DNA from 2 places in the Psychrobacillus sp. FSL K6-2836 genome. Region 1 is predicted to be linked to the other one. Evidence: a T-box and tRNA genes for the amino acid it is inferred to sense, from the RefSeq annotation. Region 1 holds a T-box; the other holds one or more tRNA genes.
What was found. A T-box is a leader RNA that pairs with one kind of tRNA and senses whether it is charged. The one in region 1 lies ahead of trpS (tryptophan--tRNA ligase), so its partner is inferred to be a tRNA-Trp.
Positions count from the first base shown of each region.

Region 2: it encodes a tRNA-Trp, which carries the amino acid that the T-box ahead of trpS (tryptophan--tRNA ligase) is inferred to sense. The anticodon was not compared.

Region 1 covers NZ_JBBOOM010000001.1:902,316-914,229, forward strand. Annotated here, with positions in the region: gene spxA (transcriptional regulator SpxA) at 188-583, opposite strand; gene MKY37_RS04450 (putative glycoside hydrolase) at 1,007-2,215, opposite strand; gene MKY37_RS04455 (ABC transporter ATP-binding protein) at 3,161-4,096, opposite strand; gene MKY37_RS04460 (ABC transporter ATP-binding protein) at 4,096-5,160, opposite strand; gene opp3C (oligopeptide ABC transporter permease) at 5,176-6,195, opposite strand; gene opp3b (oligopeptide ABC transporter permease) at 6,195-7,127, opposite strand; gene MKY37_RS04475 (peptide ABC transporter substrate-binding protein) at 7,326-9,032, opposite strand; gene MKY37_RS04480 (DUF3899 domain-containing protein) at 9,270-9,617, shown strand; T-box leader at 9,668-9,881, shown strand; gene trpS (tryptophan--tRNA ligase) at 9,936-10,928, shown strand; gene MKY37_RS04490 (oligopeptide ABC transporter substrate-binding protein) at 11,168-11,914, opposite strand, start outside.
Region 2 covers NZ_JBBOOM010000001.1:3,233,383-3,245,296, forward strand. Annotated here, with positions in the region: gene MKY37_RS15420 (LytS/YhcK type 5TM receptor domain-containing protein) at 1-1,363, opposite strand, end outside; gene MKY37_RS15425 (YgzB family protein) at 1,448-1,792, opposite strand; gene MKY37_RS15430 (nucleotidyltransferase-like protein) at 1,927-2,793, shown strand; rRNA gene MKY37_RS15435 (16S ribosomal RNA) at 3,263-4,816, shown strand; tRNA gene MKY37_RS15440 (tRNA-Ile) at 4,911-4,987, shown strand; tRNA gene MKY37_RS15445 (tRNA-Ala) at 5,004-5,079, shown strand; rRNA gene MKY37_RS15450 (23S ribosomal RNA) at 5,232-8,160, shown strand; rRNA gene rrf (5S ribosomal RNA) at 8,278-8,393, shown strand; tRNA gene MKY37_RS15460 (tRNA-Asn) at 8,402-8,476, shown strand; tRNA gene MKY37_RS15465 (tRNA-Ser) at 8,482-8,573, shown strand; tRNA gene MKY37_RS15470 (tRNA-Glu) at 8,598-8,672, shown strand; tRNA gene MKY37_RS15475 (tRNA-Val) at 8,841-8,916, shown strand; tRNA gene MKY37_RS15480 (tRNA-Met) at 8,953-9,027, shown strand; tRNA gene MKY37_RS15485 (tRNA-Asp) at 9,031-9,106, shown strand; tRNA gene MKY37_RS15490 (tRNA-Phe) at 9,242-9,317, shown strand; tRNA gene MKY37_RS15495 (tRNA-Thr) at 9,327-9,402, shown strand; tRNA gene MKY37_RS15500 (tRNA-Tyr) at 9,410-9,493, shown strand; tRNA gene MKY37_RS15505 (tRNA-Trp) at 9,503-9,576, shown strand; tRNA gene MKY37_RS15510 (tRNA-His) at 9,603-9,678, shown strand; tRNA gene MKY37_RS15515 (tRNA-His) at 9,717-9,792, shown strand; tRNA gene MKY37_RS15520 (tRNA-Gln) at 9,794-9,865, shown strand; tRNA gene MKY37_RS15525 (tRNA-Gly) at 9,873-9,947, shown strand; tRNA gene MKY37_RS15530 (tRNA-Cys) at 9,959-10,032, shown strand; tRNA gene MKY37_RS15535 (tRNA-Leu) at 10,066-10,148, shown strand; gene MKY37_RS15540 (MBL fold metallo-hydrolase) at 10,495-11,343, opposite strand; gene MKY37_RS15545 (nuclear transport factor 2 family protein) at 11,548-11,914, opposite strand, start outside.

The sequences.
Region 1 (11,914 bases):
TGTAGTGTCTATTACTATTGTATGTTGTTTGTGAAAAAAAGAAAAGGATTCCTGCTTCACTTTTTAAATTATTAACCAAACTATATGCATTGTAGAAAATTTTCATACTTAATGCAAGTAGAAGGAAAAAAGAAAAGCCAATTATTTTTCAAAATGAACTTTGAAAAACAATTAGCTTAGTATAATACTAGTTAACTAGACGTTGTGCTTCAAGTAGTTGATAAGCACGTACTTTTCTAGGTAAGAATCTTCGAATTTCATCTTCATTGTATCCAACTTGTAAACGTTTTTCATCTAGAATAATTGGTCTACGTAATAATCCAGGATGCTCTTGAATTAATTCGTAGAGACGTTGTAACGGAAGACTTTCTAAATCCACATTTAGTTTTTGGAATATCTTTGAACGAGTTGAAATGATTTCATCTGTTCCGTCTTCTGTCATTCGTAAGATTTCTTTTATTTCACTTATACTAAGAGGTTCAGAAAAAATATTGCGCTCTTTATATGCTATTTCATGTTCTTCTAACCAAGCTTTCGCTTTTCTACAAGACGTACAACTTGGTGAAGTGAATAAGGTTACCATCATTTTAAAAAACACTTCCTTTCAAATGTCTGTGTTATATAAAGTAGATTATAATTAATTTAATGTAGTAATGTACATTCTAAGTATACACCACTTTTAATTCATTTTAAATATGTTTTAATGAAAAATTTACCTCATAAAAATTACTGTCACAATTTCGTGTTACTTATAAAGAAATCCTTATATTTTATTAATACAAATTAGATATATTAATTAATACCCATCATTTAAAAAACTTAAACATCTCCATCATAAAAAAAATGCGTTCTCAATTAGTAATACTTAATGAAAATATCTGTTATATATAATAGTACGTTCTGAATGCAAAAAGGTTTCAAAAAAGAAAAAAAAGTAGGATTAAATTTCATCCTACTTCATTAATCTTTACGTTTTCTTTAAAAATACTTCTCAATTAATCTATGCTTAAGGTGTATAGTCTACTCCTTTTGAATATTTATTTCCAGCATTCCATAATAAATATTCTTTTATACCCGCTTCATTTAATGCCTTAATCTGAGCCTCTACTTCCTCTTTCCCGTATTGTTGATAATTGCCTGCTCCTAAATATGAAGCAGTAAAATCTTGTAGCCATGGTCTAGACACAGGAGGATTTTCAAGCTCTGCTAGTTTTGCATTTTCAACTTTTGCGTATTCCTGAACTAATCTATATGGTTCTAAATCTGGCTTAGAAATTCCAAAGTAAGAAGTCCAGTGACTTGGGTAGATCATGGAGGAAATAACATCTACATTTTCAGAGATTTTACTGAAGTTTTGTCCAATTCCTGGTGCTTCAGGCAATGTAGCTGAATAACCAAAAATATCAACCGAAACCTTCGCACCATATGGTTTAAGTTTTTCCTTGGCATAAGCTACAAAATCCGTAACCGCTGAAACCCTACGTTGAACGAAATCTAACTCTGACGTTTTATATTCACCCATTGAGTATTTTAGAGTGTTTTCTCTTTTTTCAAAGCCTTCGGGGAAACGAACATAGTCAAATTGAATTTCTTTAAAGCCCATTTTAGCAGCCTCGATAGCAATTTCTACATTATAGTCCCATACCTCTTGCATAAATGGATTGACGAATGCTTCACCTCGTCCATTTTTCCATACCGATGTACCTTCTACAAATGACCATTCTGGCTTTGTTTCTGCAAGCTCAGTATCCTTGAAGACAACGATACGAGCTATTGGATAAATCTTCTTTTCTTCCATTGTCTTTAACATTGCTTGCGTGTCTTTTATGTATGGCTTTCCAATATTATATTTTGCCAATGAAGAATCCTCTTTGGGGATGTAAGTAAGATTTCCAAAATCATCTTTAAGATCAATAACCATCGCGTTTAAGTCTGTGTTATCCATTAAATTCAACAAGTCATTAAACCGTTCTCCTCCTGCAGAATGTCCGGTTACATATACACCTCTTACGGCATCTGGATATTCAAATGTAAATCCAGAGTCATATACAAATAATTTGGAGGAAGACACTATTGTTTCATCTATTGCTTGAAAGCTAAATTCTTTAGTGGAAAAGTCCTTTGAAAACAAAGTGGTTTCCGCCTTACCCGTACCCGGGAGTAATATAGTCATCGCAATAGATGCTGAAGCTATTACTCTAAGTTGTTTTTTCATATATTAAAAATTCCTTTCCTCTAAGTCCTTTTATTCTAACAATTCATGCATATGAATAATAGTGCCATTAGGCCAAAATAAGTTAGATAACTAGAAATATAAAGTCCACTCTTTATGTACCCATAAATACATGTTTTAAATCTTTTCGGTAATCCATTATGGCTATTTGTTTCCATTGTTAAATTGATATTAAGAAAAATCAGGCAAAAGACATGCCCGGTCAATTAAGGTCAAAACCTGTTTCCATCGTTTTCGAAGTGCTTTGGACAGACTTGTTGCTATATTATTTCCGATTGATTTTTTAAGATGCTGGTCGTGACTGACATCACGACCAGCATCTATTTTCTCGGTAATTTTATGGCTTTCGTCTGTTCGTCGCCCTTCTATAACTCTTAGAAACAGGTAAGTACGTTTTTGGATAACTAGAGAAAAGCTATTGTCCTATTCATAGAGTAAGCTCTCGAAGATGCAATTTCATTCGCTATTCCACTTCTGTATGAGTCAAACACTTACTATTTCTCTTTATTTCCACTAGTAAAAAGAAAGTCTAATACCTTCGTCAACCAAGAATAGCATTTCTAATTCATCCACGATCACAAATTGATTTATCCCTAAACAATATTTGGCTAATCTTATCATCTAAGTGATATGCTTTGCTAAATCTTTTAGTGAAGTACTACTCGCTAGCTATATTGATTGTAGTGCAAGGTGGCGGCTTCGGCGGGATGAGTGAGACAGATGAGACCTCACATCGACGCGCAAGCGGTTTGGAGGGGCGACTCCTACGGGAATAGCATAACGCCTGAGACTACAGGCTCAGGCTACGCCCGTGGTAAGCGTCCCTGGAATGGAAATCAATTTTGTGCACAGCAAAAAAACAGCATTTTTCTCACAGAGAAAAATGCTGTTTTGGGGTTCTGTCCCAGCCTCGTTGAATTATTAAACTTACGAATTTGATATAGCTTGTAAAGTTGCAAGCTCTTTTGCTGAACAATATACGAAATGTCCAGGGGTTACTTCACGCATCGCTATCTCTTCCCCGTCCTGGTAATTATGAGAAGCTGGATCGTATGATTTACGCACACGATTACGCTCATAATTTGGATCAGGAAGCGGTATAGCAGATAATAATGACTGTGTATATGGATGCATAGGATTATTGTATAAATCTTCTGCTGGGGCTAGTTCTACTAGCTTACCAAAATACATTACACCTATACGATCGGAAATGTATTTAACCATCGATAAATCATGGGCAATAAACAAGTAAGTTAATCCTTTTTCTTCCTGTAACTCTTTTAATAGGTTAACTACTTGTGCTTGAATAGAAACATCTAATGCGGAGATCGGCTCATCAGCAATGATGAATTCTGGGTTAACTGCTAATGCTCTCGCAATACCTAGACGTTGACGTTGGCCACCAGAAAACTCATGTGCATATCGATCTGCATGCTCACGATTCAAACCTACCGTTTCTAATAATTCAACCACACGTTCTTTACGTTCTTTTGGGTTTTTCACAAGTCCATGAATATCAAGACCTTCTGCAATGATATCCAGTACTTTCATACGTGGATTCAAAGATGCATATGGATCTTGGAAAATCATTTGCATTTTACGGTTAAATGTTTTTAAATCTTTTTTAGATTTTTTATCATGTACATCTATACCATCATAAATAACTTGTCCATCTGTTGCATCGTAAAGACGGATAATTGTACGACCTGTTGTAGATTTACCACAACCCGATTCTCCAACTAGTCCAAGTGTTTCCCCTTTATAAATATCAAAGCTGATATCGTCAACAGCGCGAACTTCATTAGGCTTACCTTGATTGAAATACTGTTTAAGATTTTTAATTTCTAATAATTTTTCAGCCATCAGTAAGTACCTCCTTCCGTTCCTTCATAATAACGACTGCCAGGGAATTTTTTCATGCGCTCTACAATTGCTAGCGGTGGTTCTACTTCTGGCGCATCTGGATGTAACAACCATGTTGCTGCAGAGTGAGTGTCACTTACCTTAAAGAACGGCGGTGCTTCCTCTAAATCTATTTTCAATGCATAATCACTACGTAGAGCAAATGCATCTCCTTTTGGAGGATACAATAAATCAGGAGGAGTTCCTGGAATTGCATATAATTTTTCTTCTGCTGTATCTAATGATGGCATTGAGCTTAGTAAGCCCCATGTATATGGATGTTGCGGATTGTAGAATATTTCATCTACTGTCCCAATCTCCACAATTTTACCACCATACATTACTGCCACTCTATCTGCAACATTAGCAACAACCCCAAGGTCATGTGTAATGAAAATGATAGATGTATCTATTTTCTTTTGTAGGTCCTTCATTAATTCTAAAATTTGTGCTTGTATTGTTACATCTAACGCAGTAGTAGGCTCATCCGCGATAAGAATCTGTGGATTACATGCCAATGCAATAGCGATTACAATACGTTGACGTTGACCACCAGAGAATTGGTGAGGATATTGTTTAATACGAGCTTCTGGTTTAGGCATACCTACTAAACGTAAAAGATCAACTGCCACTTTACGTGCTTCTGATTTACTAACTTTCTGGTGCTTTAAAATCGGTTCCATGATTTGGTTCCCAATTGTCATCGTTGGATTTAAAGAAGTCATTGGATCTTGGAAAATCATCGATATATCTTTCCCACGAATCTTTTGCATCTCTTTATCCGATAGCTTAGTCAAATCTTTTCCGTTAAATAATATTTGACCATTTTTAAATTCTGAACTTGATTCAGGCAATAAACGCATAATTGCCTTCGTTGTAACTGACTTACCAGAACCAGACTCTCCAACAATTGCAAGTGTTTCTCCTTTTTTTAAGTCGAAGTTAACACCACGAATGGCTTTTACTTCACCAGCAAATGTATGGAAGGAAAGCTCTAGGTCATTAACTTCTAATATGTTTTCCATTATGCTTTCCCCCTATTAGTCTTTCATTTTTGGATCAAGTGCGTCACGTAATCCATCACCAAGTAAGTTGAATGCAATCATTAGTAAACTAATAATAATAGATGGGAACAAGAGAATATGTGGTTGGAATTGAACCAATTTGTACCCGTCATTAATAAGAGTCCCTAAAGATGCGTCAGGTGGTTGTAAACCTAAACCAATGAAGCTTAAAAATGCTTCAAAGAAAATTGCAGTTGGAATAGTGAACATTGTATTAATAATAATAATACCTAAAATATTAGGTAAAATATGTTTTGTAATAATTCGACTATTTGTTGCACCTAATGTACGTGAAGCTAATACAAATTCTTGGTTTTTGAATTTTAATACTTGGCCACGTACAATACGGGACATTCCAATCCATCCAGTAATGGTAATTGCGATAATAATCGCGGTAATACCTGGATCCATAAAGCTAAGCATGAGTATAACTATTACAAGTGTTGGTATACCATATAGAATCTCTACAATACGTTGCATAATATCATCGGCACGACCGCCATAGTAACCAGAGATTCCACCGTAAGCAACTCCGATAACCATATCGATTATAGCTGCCACGAAAGCGATGAGTAAAGAGATTTGTGTACCTTCCCAAACTCGTGAGAACATGTCGCGGCCTAAACCGTCTGTACCAAACCAATAATACGTATCTACTTTTTTCATTTCATATAAGTCTACTTCTTTACCAGCTAGAGTACCAACACCATCCATTATTCCAAGCTTTTCAATACCGGGAACCTTTGGAGGTAAATTAGCATGAGTGATTGTTTGTGTCTCCGCATCATGCGGGCTAATCATTGGTCCGACAAAGGCCATAATGATAATGAAAGCCAAAATGAACATACTCACTATCGCGGCTTTATTTTTACGAATTCGAAGCCAAGCATCCTGCCAGAAACTTAAACTTGGTTTTGCAATACGCTCCGCATGACTAGCATCTAATTCAATTCTTTCAAATGAATCTGCAGGTGGTTTTTGTAAGTCGTGTTTCATTAATCTTTACCTCCTGACAAACGAATACGTGGATCGATGATACCATAAAGTACATCTACTAAGAATATTACGACAATTAAGAATGCAGAGAAGAATAATGTTGTTCCCATAATGATAGAGAAGTCATTAGACATAATGGATTTAACAAATTGCTCTCCAATACCTGGTATTGCAAAGATTTTTTCAATAACAAGAGATCCTGTTAATAATCCAGCTGCTAGTGGTCCTAAAACAGTAACTAGTGGGATTAATGCATTTCGGAAAGCATGCTTAAATGCTACTTCGAAACCATTGGCTCCTTTAGACTTTGCCAAAGTAATATAATCTGAACTTAAAACTTCAATCATTTCCGTACGTATAAATCGAGAAGCCGTTGCAAGTGGTCCCATTGCTAAAGCAATAGATGGGAGTACGCTGGACATCCAGCCATCCTTCCACAAACCGACAGGGAATATTTTCCATTCAACAGCCAACCAATATTGAAGAAAAGTGGCAAAAACGAAAGATGGAATAGAAATACCGATGATAGCCACAAATGTACTACCGTAATCCCAAATAGTATTTTGTCTTAGTGCTGCAATCATACCTAATAGTATTCCTAACGCTACACCAAGCACTAAACCTTGAGTTCCAAGTAACATAGATGGTCCTAAACGATCTATGATTAAATCTGTTACGCTAGCATTCTTAAATTGAAATGAGTTACCTAAGTCGCCTTGCGCCAAATTCAACATGTACTTCGCGTATTGTACTGGAATCGGTTGATCTAGTCCATATTTCGCTTCAACTACCGCAAGTTGTGTAGGGGATAGTTTTGAAGCAGAGCTAATCGGGGATCCTGGAAGCGCCTTCATTAAGAAAAATGTTGCCGTCGCAATCAGGAAAAATGTTATAAACATATAAAAAACACGACGAGTAATGTATTTTGCCATCTTTGCACCTCCTACAAAAATATTTTTTAAGATTAATATGTTACTAATATATATAAACAGATAACAAGGGTAATTGTCAAAATCAAATTATTAATATTAAATATTTTGTGAATTCAGATTCATTTAAAAAGAGAGTACATGATCCATTTGGATACCATATACTCTCTAACTATGAGATTTTAAATCTTTTTAACTATCTTACTTACCTTCGATATAAGCCCATTTATAGCTGTAATCTCCACCGAATGGATGAGCAATTACACCTTTAACATAAGGTTTTTGAAGGAACATTAATCCACGTTGGTAGATTGGTCCAACTGCGAAATCTTGGTCAACGATCATTTTTTCGGCTTTAGCCATTGCTTCCCAACGAGCTGGAATGTCTTGAGCTAAAGAACCATTAATATCTTGTAACAATTGATCGTACTCAGGATTTGAGTATGACATTTGGTTGTTACCACCGTCAGTTTCCCATAGGCTTAAGAATGTGAATGGATCTTGGTAATCTGGTCCCCATCCTGCAACTTGAATGTCATAGTCTTGGTTTGTATCAAGATCTAAACGAACATTAAATGGAACTTCTTTAAGAGTAATAGTTAAACCAGGTAAGTTACCTTCTAATTGAGCTTTGAAGTATTCATCCATTTTTTTAGAAAGTTCAGTGTCTCCACCAAGAATTTCTATAGAAAGTTCAGTAACACCTAGCTCTGCTAAACCTTTTTCCCATGCAGCTTTTGCTTCATCTACATTGAACACAGCCATGTCTCCGTTAGCGTCACGGAAGTCATTTCCATCTTCATCAAAAACGAAATCTTTTGGAATGAATGAATATGCAGCTGTAGAACCATTTGCTAATACTACAGAAGCTAAATCTTCTTTGTTGAATGCTTTAGAAATTGCTTCACGAATATTTACGTTAGCAAGTGGAGTTTTTTCTCCAAGACGTTCTTGATTATATTTGAAATAGAATACTGAAGTTTCTAATTCAGTTAATAATTCTGGATCAGCAGCATATTGCATTGCATATTCTCCTGATAGTCCAGCACGATCTTTTTCACCATTTGTATATAAGTTTACTGCAGTTGCAGTTTCTTTTACTACATCATAGTTAATTTCAGTAAGTTTTACAGTTTCTTTATCCCAGTACTGCTCATTTTTAAGTAGTTGCCAAGATAAACCTGTACCGTCCCAGTTAGCTAAAGTAAATGGTCCGTTGTATAAAAGTGATTCAGAATTTTTCGCGTAGTTTTCACCTTGCGCTGTAACGAATTCTTCTTTTTGTGGTAAGAATGTTCCAAATGACATAAGTGATAGGAAGTAAGGAATTGGTTTTTCAAGCGTTACTTCTAATGTTTTTTCGTCAAGCGCTTTAATACCTAATTCAGTGTATTCAGCTTCACCATTAGAAATTGCTGTTGCATTTTTGATAACGCCAGACATCATGTATGGACCGTATTCAGATGCAGTATCTGGGTTCATAGCACGTTTCCAAGCAAATTCAAAGTCATTTGCAGTTACTGGAGTACCATCAGACCAGTTAGAATCACGTAAAGTGAATGTATAAACTAATCCATCTTCAGAAACTTTTGGTTCACCATCAGAAAGTGCTGGAACAGCAATATTTTCTTGACTCAAACGGTATAAACCTTCGTTTACGTTGTTAAGTAGATCAAAACCAACTGCATCAGTTACTAGAGCTGAGTCCATTGTTGGAATTTCTGCAGTCATGATCAGGTTAAGAACTTGATCTTCGTCTGCTACTTCTTCTGTTTCTTCTGTTGTACCTTCTTTTTCGTCTGTGTCTGTAGTTGTTTCTTTACCTTCATCATCGCCACCACAAGCAGCTAGGAATAAAGCAACAACTAACAGTAGGCTTAAAAGCCATACAAGCTTGCTATTCTTCAAAAAAATAACCTCCTTAAATATTCAGAAAAATTCATTACAATATTTATTATACATTTTCTTTTACGCTTGTACAGGTTTTTTTTAAATATTTTTACAATAGTGTAACAAAATCATTACATTGTCCTAACAATTGTGAATGTTTGGAAACAAAATTGCTTTTTTTTGTTAAATTAATTAATCAATATTTTGCATATTTTCTGTGTCTATTTTATAATTTACAATTGATAGAGGTGAAATATGAAAAATAGATTAATTTACTTTCTTGGCTGTCAGATAGTTATTTTTGTACTAATGCTTTTAGTTTATAAAAATATCCAACTCGTACCTTACATAAACATGTCCTTTTTTGTTGGCGGAACAGTCACGTTTGTTGGTTTGATGACATATGTCGTTTCAGGTGGTTTTTTTGACTTTTTTACTGAAAGTACACGTAAAGTATTTACGCCTAAACATATGAAAAAAGAGGCAGAAAAGATGCGATTACCGTCTGAAATATTTTCTTTTCCACATAAACCGATTATTGCATTAGGGCTATCCAATTTATTTTGTATGTGTATTGCTTTGTTCATCTATTATAGTTACTAAGAGTACTTGATTTTTGTGTTTCTTCTATATATAATAATCAAAACTAAATAACTTGAGCTTTGATGAAGATAAGTACATTTACTATCGTATGTTAAGAGAGTCTGTGGCGCTGTAAACAGATCATACTGTAAATGGAATGGGCTTCTGAGCAGTATATGTGAAAGTGAGTAGCGTATACCGTCCCCTTCCCGTTACGAAGAAGAGTGGCTAATTATTTTTAGCAAGCTGGGTGGTACCACGGATTTAACATCATTCGTCCCTTTTATAGGGATGCATGATGTTTTTTTATATTCTCAATAGGAAAAGGAGATACGAAAAATGAAGAAAATTTTTTCAGGCGTACAACCAACAGGGATTATCACCCTAGGGAATTACATTGGTGCCTTCAGACAGTTCACTGCATTACAAAATGATTTTGACTGCGTGTTTTGTATTGTAGACCAACATGCTATTACAATTGCACAGGATCCTAAAGAATTGAGCAATCATATACGTTCTTTAGCGGCATTATATATTGCCGTAGGTATCGATCCGAAGAAATCTACATTATTTATACAGTCAGAGGTTCCTGCTCATGCACAAGCTGGATGGATTATGCAGTGTATTTCGTATATCGGTGAATTAGAAAGAATGACGCAATTCAAAGATAAGTCGACTGGTAAAGATGCTGTTTCTGCTGCATTATTAACATATCCCCCATTGATGGCTGCGGATATACTCCTATACCAAACAGATATCGTACCGGTTGGTGATGATCAAACACAGCATGTGGAATTAACAAGAGACTTAGCTGAACGATTCAATAAACGCTACGGCGAGGTATTAACAATGCCTGAAATCCAATTACCTAAAAATGGAGCTCGTATTAAATCCCTACAAGATCCACTAAAGAAAATGAGTAAATCAGATCCAAATCTGAAGGCTACGATACGTCTTTTGGACAGTCCAAAGGAAATTGAAAAGAAAATTAAAAGCTCAGTTACAGATTCAGAAGGTATCGTCGCTTTTGATCCTGAAAATAAACCTGGAGTTTCCAATTTACTAACGATTGAATCCGCGTTAAGTGATGTTTCAATTCCTTCACTTGTACAAAAGTATGAAGGAAAAGGATATGGAGACTTCAAAGCTTCCGTTGCAAGAGTTATTATCGATCATCTTACGCCTATTCAAGAAAGATATGAGCAGCTGCTAAACTCTTCTGAGCTGGATGAAATTCTAGATTTAGGGGCTGCAAAAGCACAAGCTCTAGCGAATGAAACTTTAGCTAAGATGGAAGCCGCAATGGGCCTCGGAAGAAAACGACCGCAGTAATAGATATTATGGAAGCACATAAGAGAACAAAATCAGTAGACTCCATCATATATACGAGGACTGATCTCCAGGAATATCCTAATGATAAAAAGTTTAAATAAAGTACTAAGTGGGAGCAGCAAATGACAGCAATTCCATAACTAATTAAAAATATTAACAATCTTATTAGTATCACATCCTTATAAGACCATATGAAAAACCGCTCCTAAACTTTCGTCTAAGAGCGGTTTTTTTAAATATTATTTTACTGGTGTATCAGCTATTAATTCGATATCGATATAATCGAAGTCTGTATCATAGCCGAAGTCATAGTTTTTCACACGATCGTTAACCGGGAATAATTCGTAACGGAATTGCAATGGAATTACTGCAGAAACATCTACCATATATTCTTGCCATTCACGGAACTTATTACCACGGAACTCTCCGTCAATAGCTTCTGGAGAATCGATTGCAGTTAATAATCCTTCTAGCTCTTCAGAAGTGTAACGGCTGAAGTTATATACTGCTGTTTTAGAGTATAATCCAGCTGGAGATGGGTTTGTACCTGTACCCCATGCACCCATGAAGATGTCGATTTCTGGATCATCCGCTTGTACTTTATCGTAGAATGTGTTGAACTCGATTAGACGGCCTGTAGCTAATTGAACATCTAAACCAACTTCATTCCAGTTTTGTAGGTAGTAAGAGATTACTTGTTCTTGTGTTTCATCACCAGACATTGCAGCAAGATTGATTGTTAATTTTTCCCCTTTAGGGTTTTCACGAAGACCATCGCCATCTGTATCCTTATAACCAGCTTCGTCTAAAAGTTGGATAGCTTTTTCTGCATCATAGTTATATCCTTCGATAGATGAATCATGGAACGATTTAAATACTGGTGGAATTAGAGAGTTAGCACGTTCACGTAAATCAAAGTAGAATACTTCATTTACCTGTTCAACATCTAAAGCATAGCCCATTGCTTGACGTAACACTTTGTCACC
Region 2 (11,914 bases), 2.3 Mb from region 1:
TACGATCACCAAATCTTGCTTCCTCTATTAATAGATATGATTTGATGAGTTCTACTTCTTTTTGAAGTGTGACCAAGCCAGCTGTTGAGCTTTCTACGTTTTGCCGAATAAAATTTGCAAGTGAAACTAGTAAGCTACGTGCACGATCAGGATTGGTTCGTATTAAAGAAACAATTGTGTTCATAGCATTGAATAGGAAATGGGGATTCACTTGTGCCTGTAATGCTCGAATCTCTGCCTCTTTTGCGAGTTCCTGTAATTGATCTAGCTCGGATAACTCTAGTTGATGTCCGAACATGCTTGTTAATCCTTGAACAAGTTCTATTAAAGAAGGAGTTAGCAAATTCTCATTATGTACATAAATCTTTAAAGTAGCTACGGTTTCATTTTTTATCTTTATCGGAGCAATGATTGCAGCACCTAAAGAACAATTAGGGTGATTACATAATATCTCATCCTTTCCTATAGATAATAGGTGGCCCAATCGTATAACTTGTCGAGTAGACTCTGTTTGAATGGGACTTCCGGAGCTATGGTGATTACTTTCCATCCCTACATGAGCTAAGATAGTATCTTTGTTTGTCATAGAAACTGCAAGAGAGGTAGTTTTGGAATAGATTAACTCACATACTTTTTCCGCAGTTTGGAATGTTAGTCCTGCTCTAAGATGATCCAGTGTCGATTCCGCAATTTGCAATGCTTTTTGGGCACCATTAGCTTCTGTTCTTTCGTCATCTTTAAGAACGCTTCTTATGATAAGTATGAAAAGGGCGGAGCCAATACCGTTCGTTATAACCATAGGGAACATTATTTCCTTCACTAAAATAACTGCCTGAGAATATGGGTCCGCTACTAACAAAATGACAATCATTTGAATAGATTCCGTCGCTGTCCCGACAATAAGAGCAGTCCAAGGAGAGAGTAGAGTCTGTTTCCGCAGCTTTGTTCCGATCAAACCTGCTATCAACCCAGCAAGAATGGTCGCTACTCCACATGCGACCGCTGTAAAGCCACCGAGAAAGAAGCGATGCACCCCCGCAATGATACCCGCCCCAAAACCAATCCGAACGCCCCCTAGTAGACCACCAACAACCACTCCTAGAACACGAGAATTAGCGATAGCTTCTTCATTATTCAATGCTCTGGACCAGCGATCTTCTGTATTTTCAAAGGGGTTTACAATAATTCCTGTATATGTACCTATAATTCCAAATAATCCGAATATTAAAGTGAGAACTATTCTCTGTTTTGTTGACATTTGTGTATGATAATCAAATAATTTCCGAAAAAACTTAAATCTCGTTAAAAGAAAAGCGATTGTCGCAATGATAGCTAGACGCTCAATCAGAGATACGATTAACAAATAATTGACCTCCTTTTAAAGTATCTTTATTCTATACTACTATGAACATATAAAAAACACTTTGCTAAAAAGCAAAGTGTCCAATTATCTTTTTTTGTTCAATGCTTCATCAAATTCTTGTCCCTCAAGATTAGGGTCAAGCGTTAGTGGTTCTTTACAGTACATGCACATGTCTACTCTGCCTAACACTTTAGTATGCTTCCCACAGTTAGGGCATACAACAGGTACAGCTTTAGTAGATAATAATCCTATCCATCCATAGACCGCTGTACTCGCTAAAATAGATAGTAGCCCAAGTGTCACGAAAATGGTAACTAATATTCCGTTATCCTTAAAGAATATTGCACCATACATTATGATAAAACCAAAGAATATAAGTCCCAGTGCAAAGGAGCGTATACGATTTATTTTGTTTTTATAGGGTTTCATTTTTCGACCTCCTAATTTCTACATACACTATATCATATTTTAATATAAAGTTAAGTTTTGAAGTAAATATAGAAGGAAATATAGAAAAGTTGTCGAAAATTTATTAGTAGAAGGAAATAAAGGAGGCTTCACTTTTGGAAGCATTATTGAGACCAATTTATCAAGAAAGAGCGAGTGAACCTAATACACTAGGTATTATTTTAGTAGAGAAACGGGCAGAGTTTAGTCCTATTACAGATATGTTTGATTCCATTTTATTTATCATAACGAAAGAATCTTCTGTACCTGTATTCACAAAGCATTATACGTATGGGGATAAAAAAACTGCACTTCATATAATTACGGAGAAGCAGCTAAGAAAGTGGTTATTGTTGGGGACTAATCCTAAAATGGTGGATTGGTTGATCAATGGTCGTGTGGTATTTGATAGAAATGAATATGTAGAAAGTTTGAAACAGGAGCTGTACGTATTTCCGATAAACGGTAGAAAAGCTCGTATGGGTATTGAGTTTGCAAAACTAACGAGAAGATATTTAGAAGGTAAATTATTTTTTGAACAACGTAACTATCTGGACGCTTATAATCATATGGTAGATTCTTTACATCATTTGGCTCGTCTAGCTGTTTTTGAAAATGGCATGCATCCAGAGGTGATGGTATGGAAGCAAGTAAAACAATTAGATCCTTCTATTTATAAATTGTACGATGAGTTAATCTCGAGTGAGGAATCTTTAGAAAAAAGATTAGAGCTTCTATTTTTAGCCAGTGACTTCTTGATCCATTCCCGAACAAAAGAAGGTGCAAAGCACATAGTAGAGGTATTAGGATTAAAAGAATTTTGGACCATCCAAGAAATTCATGAGCAAAAAGAACTTAAAAACTACTCTGTAGATTTAGAGGTTTTCATCGAGTTTCTAATAGATAAAGGATATATTTTAATTGAAAAGCAACAAACGAAAAGTGATGGGATCATGCATAGATACTATAAAGTAGTCCTATAGAGACAACATTTAAAAACGGACAATTAAATTTGTTCGTTTTTATTGTTGACATATTAATTTATTACGTGTTATTATAATAAGCGTCGTCAAAAGCACGGCGAACTATTTCAAATTAATATTAGCGAAAAAGTTTTTTGAAAAACTTCTTGACACTTACTTAGTACGATGGTAAATTAGAGAAGTCGCAAAAAACGACACAGCAAATTGAACATTGAAAACTGAACATGCAAAACGTTAAGACATACAGCTTACAACTAACTTGTTAGAATGATAAGCAAAACAATTTTGACATCATTTAATGATGATGCCAGCAAAACAAATGAGCTTTTAAACTAGTTCTATTCGCTGGATGACGAGACGTAGTGCAGTGCGAGGAAGCAATCGAGAGAGGGAAGGAACGTACTAGCGTACGTGACTGACCGAACGAGTGAAGCTGACAAAGCAATGTGCTGCGTAACGTCATCCAGATCTTATGGAGAGTTTGATCCTGGCTCAGGACGAACGCTGGCGGCATGCCTAATACATGCAAGTCGAGCGAATGACGAAGAAGCTTGCTTCTTCTGATTTAGCGGCGGACGGGTGAGTAACACGTGGGCAACCTGCCCTGTAGATTGGGATAACTCCGGGAAACCGGGGCTAATACCGAATAATCCATTTCCTCACATGGGGAAATGTTAAAAGACGGTCTCGGCTGTCACTACAGGATGGGCCCGCGGCGCATTAGCTAGTTGGTGAGGTAACGGCTCACCAAGGCGACGATGCGTAGCCGACCTGAGAGGGTGATCGGCCACACTGGGACTGAGACACGGCCCAGACTCCTACGGGAGGCAGCAGTAGGGAATCTTCCACAATGGACGAAAGTCTGATGGAGCAATGCCGCGTGAGTGAAGAAGGTTTTCGGATCGTAAAACTCTGTTGTGAGGGAAGAACAAGTACGAGAGTAACTGCTCGTACCTTGACGGTACCTCATTAGAAAGCCACGGCTAACTACGTGCCAGCAGCCGCGGTAATACGTAGGTGGCAAGCGTTGTCCGGAATTATTGGGCGTAAAGCGCGCGCAGGCGGTCCTTTAAGTCTGATGTGAAATCCCACGGCTCAACCGTGGAAGGTCATTGGAAACTGGGGGACTTGAGTACAGAAGAGGAAAGCGGAATTCCAAGTGTAGCGGTGAAATGCGTAGAGATTTGGAGGAACACCAGTGGCGAAGGCGGCTTTCTGGTCTGTAACTGACGCTGAGGCGCGAAAGCGTGGGGAGCAAACAGGATTAGATACCCTGGTAGTCCACGCCGTAAACGATGAGTGCTAAGTGTTAGGGGGTTTCCGCCCCTTAGTGCTGCAGCTAACGCATTAAGCACTCCGCCTGGGGAGTACGGTCGCAAGACTGAAACTCAAAGGAATTGACGGGGGCCCGCACAAGCGGTGGAGCATGTGGTTTAATTCGAAGCAACGCGAAGAACCTTACCAGGTCTTGACATCCCGCTGACCGCTCTAGAGATAGAGTTTTCCCTTCGGGGACAGCGGTGACAGGTGGTGCATGGTTGTCGTCAGCTCGTGTCGTGAGATGTTGGGTTAAGTCCCGCAACGAGCGCAACCCTTGATCTTAGTTGCCAGCATTCAGTTGGGCACTCTAAGGTGACTGCCGGTGATAAACCGGAGGAAGGTGGGGATGACGTCAAATCATCATGCCCCTTATGACCTGGGCTACACACGTGCTACAATGGACGGTACAGAGGGTCGCAACCCCGCGAGGGTGAGCAAATCCCATAAAACCGTTCTCAGTTCGGATTGTAGGCTGCAACTCGCCTACATGAAGCCGGAATCGCTAGTAATCGTGGATCAGCATGCCACGGTGAATACGTTCCCGGGCCTTGTACACACCGCCCGTCACACCACGAGAGTTTGTAACACCCGAAGTCGGTGGGGTAACCCTTACGGGAGCCAGCCGCCGAAGGTGGGACAGATGATTGGGGTGAAGTCGTAACAAGGTAGCCGTATCGGAAGGTGCGGCTGGATCACCTCCTTTCTAAGGATAATATCGGAATACAGATCTTTATCTGTATCTTAACGTTTTGCAGTTCAGTTTTGAATGTTCATATTTATATATGGAAATTCAAAGAGGGCCTATAGCTCAGCTGGTTAGAGCGCACGCCTGATAAGCGTGAGGTCGATGGTTCGAGTCCATTTAGGCCCACCATACCTTTTTAAATTTCGGGGCCTTAGCTCAGCTGGGAGAGCGCCTGCCTTGCACGCAGGAGGTCAGCGGTTCGATCCCGCTAGGCTCCACCAAATTTATAATTTGCTTCTGCGATTATTCGTCGCAAAGGGCAAAACCTTTGTTCTTTGAAAACTGGATAAAACGACATTGAAACAATAAACAACAAGAAATTCAAGTTGTGGTTACTTCGGTAATCATAACGTGTAAGACTTTTTAACTTTTAGGTTAAGTTAATAAGGGCGCACGGTGAATGCCTTGGCACTAGGAGTCGACGAAGGACGGCACTAACACCGATATGCTTCGGGGAGCTGTAAGTGAGCTTTGATCCGGAGATTTCCGAATGGGGAAACCCACTGTTCGTAATGGAGCAGTACATTTGCGTGAATACATAGCGCATCTGAGACACACCCAGGGAACTGAAACATCTAAGTACCTGGAGGAAGAGAAAGAAAAATCGATTCCCTGAGTAGCGGCGAGCGAAACGGGAATAGCCCAAACCAAGAGGCTTGCCTCTTGGGGTTGTAGGACACTCTACATAGAGTTACAAAGGAATGAGTTAGACGAAGCGATCTGGAAAGGTCCGCAGGATAGGGTAAAAGCCCCGTAGTCCAAAATTCATTCTCTCTTGAGTGTATCCTGAGTACGGCGGAACACGTGAAATTCCGTCGGAATCCGGGAGGACCATCTCCCAAGGCTAAATACTACCTAGTGACCGATAGTGAACCAGTACCGTGAGGGAAAGGTGAAAAGCACCCCGGAAGGGGAGTGAAATAGATCCTGAAACCGTGTGCCTACAAGTAGTTAGAGCCCGTTAATGGGTGATAGCGTGCCTTTTGTAGAATGAACCGGCGAGTTACGATTACATGCAAGGTTAAGTTGAGAAGACGGAGCCGCAGCGAAAGCGAGTCTGAATAGGGCGAATGAGTATGTGGTCGTAGACCCGAAACCAGGTGATCTACCCATGTCCAGGATGAAGGTAAGGTAACACTTACTGGAGGTCCGAACCCACGCACGTTGAAAAGTGCGGGGATGAGGTGTGGGTAGCGGAGAAATTCCAATCGAACCTGGAGATAGCTGGTTCTCTCCGAAATAGCTTTAGGGCTAGCCTCAAACGTTAGAATCTTGGAGGTAGAGCACTGTTTGGACTAGGGGCCCATCCCGGGTTACCGAATTCAGACAAACTCCGAATGCCAATGATTTATGTTTGGGAGTCAGACTGCGAGTGATAAGATCCGTAGTCAAGAGGGAAACAGCCCAGACCACCAGCTAAGGTCCCAAAGTATTTGTTAAGTGGAAAAGGATGTGGCGTTGCTTAGACAACCAGGATGTTGGCTTAGAAGCAGCCATCATTTAAAGAGTGCGTAATAGCTCACTGGTCGAGTGACGCTGCGCCGAAAATGTATCGGGGCTAAACAAATCACCGAAGCTGTGGATTGATACCTTTGGTATCAGTGGTAGGAGAGCGTTCTAAGGGCGTTGAAGTCAGACCGGAAGGACTGGTGGAGCGCTTAGAAGTGAGAATGCCGGTATGAGTAGCGAAAGACGGGTGAGAATCCCGTCCACCGTATGACTAAGGTTTCCTGAGGAAGGCTCGTCCGCTCAGGGTTAGTCGGGACCTAAGCCGAGGCCGATAGGCGTAGGCGATGGATAACAGGTTGATATTCCTGTACCACCAAACCACCGTTTGAGTAATGGGGGGACGCAGAAGGATAGGGTAAGCATGCTGTTGGTTATGCATGTCCAAGCAGTAAGGTGTGAATGTAGGCAAATCCGCATTCTATAACATTGAGCTGTGATGGCGAGGACGTATGTCCGGAGTTCCTGATTTCACACTGCCAAGAAAAGCCTCTAGCGAGGTGATAGGTGCCCGTACCGCAAACCGACACAGGTAGTCGAGGAGAGAATCCTAAGGTGAGCGAGAGAACTCTCGTTAAGGAACTCGGCAAAATGACCCCGTAACTTCGGGAGAAGGGGTGCTCTTTAGGGTGAATAGCCTTGAAGAGCCGCAGTGAATAGGCCCAGGCGACTGTTTAGCAAAAACACAGGTCTCTGCAAAACCGTAAGGTGAAGTATAGGGGCTGACGCCTGCCCGGTGCTGGAAGGTTAAGAGGAGTGCTTAGCGCAAGCGAAGGTGCGAATTGAAGCCCCAGTAAACGGCGGCCGTAACTATAACGGTCCTAAGGTAGCGAAATTCCTTGTCGGGTAAGTTCCGACCCGCACGAAAGGCGTAACGATCTGGGCACTGTCTCAACGAGAGACTCGGTGAAATTATAGTACCTGTGAAGATGCAGGTTACCCGCGACAGGACGGAAAGACCCCGTGGAGCTTTACTATAGCTTGATATTGAATTTTGGTGCAACTTGTACAGGATAGGCAGGAGCCATAGAGCCCGGAGCGCCAGCTTCGGAGGAGGCGTCGGTGGGATACTGCCCTGGTTGTATTGAAATTCTAACCCATACCCGTAACCCGGGTAGGAGACAGTGTCAGGCGGGTAGTTTGACTGGGGCGGTCGCCTCCTAAAGTGTAACGGAGGCGCCCAAAGGTTCCCTCAGAATGGTTGGAAATCATTCGAAGAGTGTAAAGGCAGAAGGGAGCTTGACTGCGAGACCTACAAGTCGAGCAGGGTCGAAAGACGGGCTTAGTGATCCGGTGGTTCCGCATGGAAGGGCCATCGCTCAACGGATAAAAGCTACCCCGGGGATAACAGGCTTATCTCCCCCAAGAGTCCACATCGACGGGGAGGTTTGGCACCTCGATGTCGGCTCATCGCATCCTGGGGCTGTAGTCGGTCCCAAGGGTTGGGCTGTTCGCCCATTAAAGCGGTACGCGAGCTGGGTTCAGAACGTCGTGAGACAGTTCGGTCCCTATCCGTCGTGGGCGTAGGAAATTTGAGAGGAGCTGTCCTTAGTACGAGAGGACCGGGATGGACACACCGCTGGTGTACCAGTTGTTCTGCCAAGAGCATCGCTGGGTAGCTATGTGTGGACGGGATAAGTGCTGAAAGCATCTAAGCACGAAGCCCCCCTCAAGATGAGATTTCCCATTACGCAAGTAAGTAAGATCCCTCAAAGACGATGAGGTAGATAGGTTCGGGGTGGAAGCGTGGCGACACGTGCAGCTGACGAATACTAATCGATCGAGGACTTAACCAAATTTGTTTCAGTTCCAATGTCGTTTATCCAGTTTTGAAAGTACAAAAAAAATATAAAAAAAGCTTGAAATAATATATAGTTTTGGTATAATAAATATTGTCTTTCAAATTAATAATGTCTAGTGATGATGGCGAAGAGGTCACACCCGTTCCCTTACCGAACACGGAAGTTAAGCTCTTCAGCGCCGATGGTAGTTGGGGGTCTCCCCCTGTGAGAGTAGGACGTCGCTAGGCTGTATTATTCCGAAGTAGCTCAGTGGTAGAGCAATCGACTGTTAATCGATTGGTCGTAGGTTCGAGTCCTACCTTCGGAGCCATTTAAGGAGAGCTGTCCGAGTGGCCGAAGGAGCACGATTGGAAATCGTGTAGGCGGGTTAAACTGTCTCAAGGGTTCAAATCCCTTGCTCTCCGCCAGATAAGTTTTCCACATAAAAGAATGGCCCCTTGGTCAAGCGGTTAAGACACCGCCCTTTCACGGCGGTAACACGGGTTCGAATCCCGTAGGGGTCACCATTATTTCAATCAATTTGACGCAGAGATGCGAAGCTTATCTTATGTAAATTAGGAGAAGCGAGTAGATTCAGGAAACAATTGAGAGAATGAGGGAGCGTATTTATATACGTGACTGATTGAACGAATGAAATTGACGCAGAGATGCGAAGCTTATCGTAATTTTACCCAGGAGGATTAGCTCAGCTGGGAGAGCATCTGCCTTACAAGCAGAGGGTCGGCGGTTCGAGCCCGTCATCCTCCACCATTTCTTTAAGAAATAAATTAGTAAGTATTCTATTGTCGCGGGGTGGAGCAGTGGTAGCTCGTCGGGCTCATAACCCGAAGGTCGCAGGTTCAAATCCTGTCCCCGCAACCAAATGGTCCCGTGGTGTAGCGGTTAACATGCCTGCCTGTCACGCAGGAGATCGCCGGTTCGATCCCGGTCGGGACCGCCATTTATTATTTAAGGTTTAGGATAAGCAAGCAGGTCGAGGAAGCAATCGAGCGAAAGAAGGAACGTATTAAAATACGTGACTGACAGAGTGAGTGAAGCTGACAAAGAGATGCGCCGCTTAGCGTAAATCGAAGAAGGCTCAGTAGCTCAGTCGGTAGAGCAAAGGACTGAAAATCCTTGTGTCGGCGGTTCGATTCCGTCCTGAGCCACCATATTTAAACGCCGGAATAGCTCAATTGGTAGAGCAACTGACTTGTAATCAGTAGGTTGAGGGTTCAAGTCCTTTTTCCGGCACCACTATAGTGGTGGGGTAGCGAAGTGGCTAAACGCGGCGGACTGTAAATCCGCTCCTTCGGGTTCGGCGGTTCGAATCCGTCCCCCACCACCAGTTTTTAATAGGGGCATAGTTTAACGGTAGAATAGAGGTCTCCAAAACCTTTGATGTGGGTTCGATTCCTACTGCCCCTGCCAAATGTATAAGTTAACTTTGAATAATGGCGGTTGTGGCGAAGTGGTTAACGCACCGGATTGTGATTCCGGCATTCGTGGGTTCAATTCCCATCAGTCGCCCCATATTCCTATTGAGTTAGCTCTTTTTTTATTTATTTATGGCGGTTGTGGCGAAGTGGTTAACGCACCGGATTGTGATTCCGGCATTCGTGGGTTCAATTCCCATCAGTCGCCCCATTGGGGTATAGCCAAGCGGTAAGGCAATGGATTTTGATTCCATCATGCCCTGGTTCGAATCCAGGTACCCCAGTTTTTTTGCGGAAGTAGTTCAGTGGTAGAACACCACCTTGCCAAGGTGGGGGTCGCGAGTTCGAACCTCGTCTTCCGCTCCAATTACTTTTTCGGCGGCATAGCCAAGTGGTAAGGCACAGGTCTGCAACACCTTTATCACCGGTTCAAATCCGGTTGCCGCCTCCAATTTTTTAAAAAACTGCCTAGTATTTTATTTTTGCCGGTGTGGCGGAATTGGCAGACGCGCGGGACTCAAAATCCCGTATCCTCTGGATGTGTCGGTTCGACCCCGACCACCGGTATCATTAGAAACAAACACGTTTTAATAAAAACACTCACAAAGTTGTTTAATCAACATTTGTGAGTGTTTTTTTGTAATCCAACTTTTACTGTATTAGTAGAGCTCAATCACGCATCTCTTGTCCATCCATATTACTTGATTGAGACCCCCATGGCTAAAACTGCAAACTAAACACCTTTGGTATCCAATAGTATTCTTGCTACCAAAGGTGAAATCATTTCGCTGAAGTGCAAGGTGAAAATCTCACATTACTTATCCAAAGAGAGTACATCTCACTATTATTCTATATTTGAAGAAGTAAGCTTTCTTGTTGGGAAAATTTGTAATGTGTAAAACTTCGATGCATGTTACGCATAACCATCTACAAAGTACGTGATTATTTCTAAATCGTCTTCGGTTAAGTTACGTCCAAAATGAGAGGACATTTCTGCTTCAATTGCCTCTATTTTCCCTTTATGCTTATTCGTTAATTCAGCGCTTGTCTTCAATAATGAAACAAAGGAAGCAAACTCATCCTTTGTCAAAGGTGCTGGATGATGAGATAAGAAGTAGATTTCTGCATCATAATCTTTAATCTTCCCCAGAAGGCTATACATTTTTTCAATGGTATAATGCCACTTTTCTGCGTACATATTTGCATAGAGGCAATCACCAAGAAATAGCGTTTTTTCCTCCGGTATATAAATGAGATTCGAATCAGATGAATGATCTCCACCAACATGTTCAATGATACAGGTAACCCCACCGATATTTAGTTTTAATCGCTTTTCAAAAATGATAGTGGGATTTGGTATGATAACCTCTCGCACACTTCCAAGCTCTAGCTTTATCGCGTCTGCACAAAACGGAATTTCAATCCCTGTTTCGACACGTCCATCCAACTCCTTGTCTTCCCATGATAACTCTTGTAGTTCTTTTACTTTGTCGTAGGTCATGAAATTGGCAATTGAAGGCATATCCATTTCACTTAAGCCAAATACATGATCCCAATGCCAATGTGTGAGAACCAGAATATCTCCGGTGACATGATAAGAAGCTAATTGCTCTTTAAAATATTTAGCGTGATTAGAAGAATTCCCAGCATCAATCAATAATGTCTGATTGTCCCCTACAATAGCAGCTAATATCGGTCGATCTGTTTTTTGATATGGAGGCAGATAAAAGAGCCGATCGGAAAGTTTTTCTAATGTTTGCATGAATTCGTACTCCTTTAAAAATGTTGTAACGTTCATTATATACTACTATTTATAGAAGTGACAAAACAATGCTAGAAGTGTCTTCAAATTCATCTTTCTCTTTCGCTGTTATCAAAGAAGAGTATCTATTAACGGTATATAAAAAAACACTCACAAAATTGTTAAGTCAACATTTGTGAGTGTTTTTTTGTATTCTAGTTTTTATTAAAACATTCCATTCTTATTAGGAGAATCCTCAGGTATCAGCTGACCTACATCCCACATTTCAACGATTTGGTTATCTTTGAAACGAAAGATATGTACTACAGCTGCTCCAAGATCATCTGGATTTTGTTTTATGTGTGAATAAACCGTAACCATATCTTTTTCTTGAATCGCAAATTTTACTTCAAATCTTTTATTAGGGTTTTTGGCAGCATTTTCTTCCATTGCTATCATTAGAGATTTGGCATCACCTGGGAAAAATGGGTTATGATGAAGAAATCCAGGACCTACGTATTTCTGGTAAACTTCTCGAACATTGCCAAATGCTACATTCTGAAGAAAAGAAATTGATTTCTCTTTAAGGGAG